One region of the Enterobacter sp. 4974935 genome, then DNA from elsewhere that is predicted to be linked to it. Evidence: predicted binding sites of a transcription regulator. Region 1 holds the regulator's gene; the other holds the start of a gene.

Region 1 (3,372 bases):
CGGTTATTGCCGTTACGGGTTCGAGTGGGGCGGGAACCACTACCACCAGCCTCGCCTTCCGCAAGATTTTCGCCCAGCTTAACTTACGGGCGGCAGAGGTAGAGGGCGACAGCTTTCACCGCTACACGCGCCCGGAGATGGATATGGCCATCCGCAAGGCGCGCGATCTGGGTAAACACATCAGCTATTTTGGCCCGGAGGCCAATGACTTCGGCCTGCTGGAGCAAACCTTCCGTGAATACGGGCAGAGCGGCACCGGGCAGTCCCGCAAGTATCTCCACACCTACGATGAAGCCGTGCCCTGGAACCAGGTCCCCGGCACGTTCACGCCCTGGCAGCCGCTGCCGGAACCGACTGACGTGCTGTTTTACGAAGGATTGCACGGCGGCGTGGTGACGCCTCAGCACGACGTGGCGCGCCATGTGGATTTGCTGGTGGGGGTGGTGCCGATTGTTAACCTTGAGTGGATCCAGAAGCTGACGCGTGACATGAGCGAGCGCGGCCATTCGCGAGAGGCGGTAATGGATTCGGTGGTGCGCTCCATGGAAGATTACATCAACTTCCTGACGCCGCAGTTCTCCCGAACCCACATTAACTTCCAGCGCGTCCCCACCGTGGACACCTCCAACCCGTTCGCCGCAAAAAGCATCCCTTCCCTGGACGAGAGCTTTGTGGTGATCCACTTCCGCAACCTGGAAGGCATTGATTACCCCTGGCTGCTGGCGATGCTACAAGGTTCGTTTATTTCGCACATGAATACGTTAGTGGTACCGGGCGGAAAAATGGGGCTGGCGATGGAGCTGATCATGACGCCGCTGGTGCAGCGGCTGATGGAAGGAAAGCAAATCGCGTGAGTTGTTTTGCCCGGTGGCGCTGCGCTTACCGGGCCTACGGGCGTGCTTTTGTAGGGCGGGTAAGCGAAGCGCCACCCGCCAAAAATTAAGCCTCGATCACTTCATACGAATGGGTGATGTTTACCGCTTTCTCCAGCATTAATGCCACAGAGCAATATTTCTCCGCAGACAGGTCAACCGCACGCGAGACCGCCGCATCCTTCAGTTCTTTGCCGGTGACGATAAAGTGCAGATTAATATGCGTGAACAGACGTGGCGCCTCTTCGCGACGTTCTGACGTCAGCTTCACTTCACAATCGGTCACGTCATGACGGCCTTTTTGCAGGATCGACACTACGTCGATCGCGCTGCATCCACCAGCCGCCATCAGCACCATTTCCATCGGGCTGGGAGCTTTATCGCCGGAGTTGCCATCCATCAAAACCTGGTGCCCGGAAGCAGACTCGCCCAGGAACGTTAACCCTTCAACCCATTTCACACGCGCTTGCATATTCACTCACTCCAACGTTGCATTTTTTATGACAGATTACGTGTACGTTACATTTCTCGCAACGGAAGGCGACCTGCGTCATGCTGAAGCGAGACACCAGGAGACACGCGGCGAAAGCTATGCTAAAACACTCTGGATGCTACAGTAATACATTGACGTTACACATGTATGCAGAGGACATCAAACTTTACTGGCTGCGAAACGTTACGACAGCCGACTTCCCAGGTATGGGTAAGAATTCGATTGCAACCCCAGAGTCCGGATGCATCTTATGACTCTGGTGACAGCTTATAACAGAGGATAACAGCGCATGGTGCTTGGCAAACCGCAAACAGACCCGACTCTCGAATGGTTCTTGTCTCATTGCCACATTCATAAGTACCCATCAAAGAGCACGCTGATTCACCAGGGTGAAAAAGCGGAAACGTTGTATTACATCGTTAAAGGCTCGGTGGCCGTGCTGATCAAAGATGAAGAAGGGAAAGAGATGATCCTTTCTTATCTGAACCAGGGCGATTTTATCGGTGAACTGGGCCTGTTTGAAGAAGGCCAGGAACGTAGCGCCTGGGTTCGTGCAAAAACAGCATGTGAAGTGGCTGAAATTTCTTACAAGAAATTCCGTCAGCTGATTCAGGTCAACCCTGACATCCTGATGCGTCTTTCTTCCCAGATGGCACGCCGTCTGCAAGTGACCTCTGAGAAGGTGGGTAACCTCGCCTTCCTGGACGTGACCGGTCGTATCGCGCAGACGCTGTTGAACCTGGCGAAACAGCCAGACGCCATGACCCACCCTGACGGTATGCAAATTAAAATTACCCGCCAGGAAATCGGTCAGATCGTCGGCTGCTCCCGTGAAACAGTGGGCCGTATCCTGAAGATGTTGGAAGATCAAAACCTGATCTCCGCCCACGGTAAAACCATCGTGGTTTACGGGACCCGTTAATTCCGGTCAGACGGCGTGCCGCCGCAGGGTGGCACGCCGTTTTTGTCTCTACTCCTTATGTGGCGCAGGCTGATCTATCACCCGGAAGTTAACTACGCACTGCGACAAACGCTGGTGTTGTGTCTTCCCGTGGCCGTGGGCCTGATCCTCGGACATCTTCAGCAAGGCCTGCTGTTTTCCCTCGTGCCCGCCTGCTGCAACATTGCCGGTCTGGACACCCCGCATAAACGCTTTTTCAAACGCCTGATTATTGGCGGCTGCCTGTTTGCCGGCTGTAGCCTTGCCGTGCAACTCTTACTGGCCCGCGACATTCCTCTGCCGCTGATCCTGACCGTGCTGGCGATGACGCTTGGCGTAACCGCTGAAATCAGCTCGCTGCACGCCCGCCTGCTTCCCGCGTCGCTGATTGCCGCCATCTTCACCTTAAGCCTTGCGGGCAATATGCCGGTGTGGGAGCCATTGCTGATCTACGCCCTCGGCACGCTGTGGTACGGGCTGTTTAACTGGTTCTGGTTCTGGTTGTGGCGGGAACAGCCGCTTCGCGAATCCCTGAGCCTGCTCTACGTGCAGCTTGCTGAATACTGCGAAGCAAAATACACCCTGCTCACGCAACATACCGACCCGGAAAAATCCCTGCCGCCGCTGCTGGCACGCCAGCAAAAAGTGGTGGATCTGATCAGCCAGTGCTATCAGCAGTTGCACATGCTTGCCGCCAACAAAAATCATGAATATAAGCGGCTGCTGCGTACCTTCCAGGTCGGGCTGGATTTGCAGGAGCATATTTCCGTCAGCCTTCATAATCCGGAAGAGGTGCAAAAGCTGGTGGAGCGCAGCCATGCGGAAGCGGTGATCCGCTGGAACGCGCAGACCGTCGCGGCGCGCCTGCGGGTGCTGGCTGAGGATATCCTCTATCACCGCTATCCGACGCGCTTTAACATGGACAAACAGCTCGGCGCGCTGGAAAAGATTGCGCGTCAGCACGCGGATAACCCGGTCGGGCAGTTTGCCGCCTGGCATTTCAGCCGCATCGCCCGGGTGTTGCGCACCCAGCGCCCGCTTTATGCCCGGGACCTGATGGCCGATAA
Region 2 (3,372 bases), 180 kb from region 1:
AGACGGCGTTTGCCCAGCAGTTCTGCGTTTGGCAGTTCCGCTTCTGGAATGGTCAGCTTCATGGTGCGTTCAATGTTACGCAGCAGACGACGCTCGCGGTTCTCAACGAACAGCAGCGCACGGCCCGCACGACCCGCACGACCGGTACGGCCGATACGGTGAACGTAAGACTCGGAGTCCATTGGGATATCGTAGTTTACAACCAGGCTGATACGCTCAACGTCCAGACCACGTGCTGCCACGTCGGTTGCAATCAGGATATCCAGACGACCGTCTTTCAGACGCTCCAGAGTCTGCTCACGCAGCGCCTGGTTCATGTCGCCGTTCAGCGCTGCGCTGTTATAGCCGCTACGCTCCAGCGCTTCAGCCACTTCCAGGGTCGCGTTTTTGGTACGTACGAAGATAATCGCCGCATCAAAATCTTCCGCTTCCAGGAAACGGACCAGCGCTTCGTTTTTGCGCATGCCGTATACAGACCAGTAGCTCTGGCTGATGTCCGGGCGAGTGGTCACGCTAGACTGAATACGCACTTCCTGCGGCTCTTTCATGAAGCGGCGGGTAATGCGACGGATCGCTTCTGGCATGGTTGCAGAGAACAGAGCGGTCTGATGACCTTCCGGGATCTGCGCCATGATGGTTTCAACGTCTTCGATGAAGCCCATACGCAGCATTTCATCTGCTTCATCCAGTACCAGGCCGCTCAGCTTAGAGAGGTCCAGGGTACCGCGCTTCAGGTGATCCAGCAGACGGCCCGGCGTACCGACAACAATCTGTGGGCCCTGGCGCAGGGCGCGTAACTGCACGTCATAACGCTGGCCGCCGTACAGGGCTACCACGTTTACGCCGCGCATATGTTTAGAGAATTCCGTCATTGCTTCAGCAACCTGAACAGCCAGTTCACGGGTTGGAGCCAGGACGAGGATCTGCGGTGCACGCAGGTCCGGATCAATGTTGTTCAGCAGCGGCAGCGAGAATGCTGCGGTTTTACCGCTACCGGTCTGGGCCATGCCCAGCACGTCACGACCAGAAAGCAGGTGTGGGATACACTCAGCCTGGATCGGAGATGGTTTTTCGTAACCCAGATCGTTAAGGGCTTCAAGGATAGGAGCCTTCAGGCCCAGATCTGCAAAAGTGGTTTCGAATTCAGCCATGTAGTACAAGTGCCTCGATATTAATGGCGGCCAGTCTACTTAGCTCATCGTGAAAATGATTAGCAATTTTCATTGAAAAGTGTGAACCGGCTCAAATTAGGTGTATTGACGAACAACAACGCCCTCACCAGTGAAGGTGATGGCAATCAAAAGATTACGGGCTGATGTTTATGTCGTCAGCTATTGCTGGTCCGATTCTGCCAGGTCGTCTTGCTCCTGGCCCAAGAGCGATAATTCCAACAATGCATAACGGTGCTCAACGAAGTTATGTACGTTGTTAGCAACCGCTAATTTGAACAGTGCCGTAGCGCTGTCCATATCCCCCAGACTTAGGTAGTACTTACCTAAATAGAAGTTGGTTTCACTGAGATGCTCAGCGAGCGAGGTGTTATCCGTTGCGTCCGCCTTGAGGCGTTCCATCAGCGTTGCTTCGCTAATGTTGCCCAGGTAGAACTCGACAATGTTCCATCCCCACTGTTCCTTGTCCGATTTCTCGAAGCGCTGTTTCAGTGCTTCTTTGGCCTGCTTCTCATCGAGCTTCTGCTCAACGATGTAAAGCCACAGGCTGCGGAAAGGATCATTAGGATCGTCTTGATAAAACGCCAGCAGATCATCTTGCGCTAACTTATCACGACCGCCGTAATACAATGCGATACCGCGATTCAAGTGCGCGTAGTTGTAAGTTGGATCAAGCTCAAGTACAGAATCAAACGCTTCATAGGCAGCATCAAAATTGCCTGCCTGCGTTAAATAAATGCCTAAGTAATTGAATACTTCAGGCATATCAGGTCGAATTGCCAGCGCTTGTGAAAAATCATTTCGCGCTAATGCCCTCAGACCGAGACTATCATACAACACTCCGCGCTCATATAAAAGCTGTGCGCGTTCGTCATCGGTTAAAGCCCGACTGGCAAGTATTTGTTCCATGCGTGCCAGAATCACTTCCTGCTGCAAAGTCGGTTGCAATGGCACTGCGAGGACTTCGCTCTTACGCCAGGCAGAGTTGCTGCATCCTGCCAGCGTTAAAGCTGTCGCAACGAAACACCAGCGCAAAAAAGGCTTCATTTCCCACTCCCGAAGACAACTATTGGATGAACGTCCTGTCCCCCGGCGGCTTAACAAGGCGTCCTGCCTGATAATAAGCCCTCCGCCTGCGCGGAGGGCAAATGGCAACCTTACTCGCCCTGCTGTTCAGCAGCCGGAGCTTCCGGCGCCGCAGCAGGCTGAGACTGCTCGGTTGCTTCTTTAATGCTCAGACGGATACGGCCCTGGCGGTCAACTTCCAGAACTTTCACCGGTACTTCCTGACCCATTTGCAGGTAATCGGTCACTTTCTCAACGCGCTTGTCAGCGATCTGAGAGATATGTACCAGACCTTCTTTACCGCCACCGATGGCAACGAATGCGCCAAAGTCAACGATACGGGTCACTTTACCATTGTAGATACGGCCCACTTCGATTTCTGCTGTAATCTCTTCGATACGGCGGATAGCATATTTCGCTTTCTCACCGTCGGTTGCTGCGATTTTCACAGTACCGTCATCTTCGATTTCGATGGTGGTGCCCGTTTCTTCGGTCAGTGCACGGATAACAGAACCGCCCTTACCGATAACATCTTTGATCTTGTCTGGATTGATCTTGATGGTGTGAATACGCGGAGCGAATTCAGAGATATCACCGCGTGGTGCGTTGATAGCCTGTTCCATCACGCCCAGGATGTGCAGACGCGCACCTTTAGCCTGGTTCAGAGCAACCTGCATGATCTCTTTGGTGATACCTTCAATTTTGATATCCATCTGCAGGGCAGAGATACCGTCGCGGGAACCCGCCACTTTGAAGTCCATATCACCCAGGTGATCTTCGTCACCCAGAATGTCAGACAGAACAACGAAGTTGTCGCCTTCTTTCACCAGACCCATTGCGATACCCGCAACGGCGGCTTTGATCGGCACGCCTGCATCCATCAGCGCCAGAGAGGCACCACACACGGAAGCCATGGAAGAAGAACCGTTGGATTCAGTGATTTCAGACACGACACGTACGGTGTACGGGAATTTGTCTGCTTCTGGCATTACTGCCAGCACGCCGCGCTTCGCCAGACGACCGTGACCAATTTCACGACGCTTCGGTGAGCCAACCATACCGGTCTCGCCCACAGAGTACGGAGGGAAGTTGTAGTGGAACAGGAAGCTGTCAGTGCGCTCGCCCATCAGTTCATCGA

Evidence for each region. Region 1 encodes CRP, which controls carbon source genes, mostly activating them, when cyclic AMP is high. Its sites were predicted from a motif close to ATGTGANNNNNNTCACAT; they were not measured.
Region 2: a site for CRP is predicted at 1,231-1,248, ahead of yrbN (protein YrbN). Genes of this name have one in related genera too.

Annotation. Positions count from the first base shown of each region.
Region 1 is NZ_JBZWGT010000003.1:178,100-181,471, reverse strand. Features, by position in the region: gene AC4OVS_RS01930 (phosphoribulokinase) at 1-854, shown strand, start outside; gene AC4OVS_RS01925 (OsmC family protein) at 940-1,344, opposite strand; gene crp (cAMP-activated global transcriptional regulator CRP) at 1,655-2,287, shown strand; gene AC4OVS_RS01915 (YccS/YhfK family putative transporter) at 2,345-3,372, shown strand, end outside.
Region 2 is NZ_JBZWGT010000003.1:353,792-357,163, reverse strand. Features, by position in the region: gene AC4OVS_RS02885 (DEAD/DEAH family ATP-dependent RNA helicase) at 1-1,151, opposite strand, end outside; gene yrbN (protein YrbN) at 1,144-1,224, opposite strand; gene nlpI (lipoprotein NlpI) at 1,332-2,216, opposite strand; gene pnp (polyribonucleotide nucleotidyltransferase) at 2,327-3,372, opposite strand, start outside.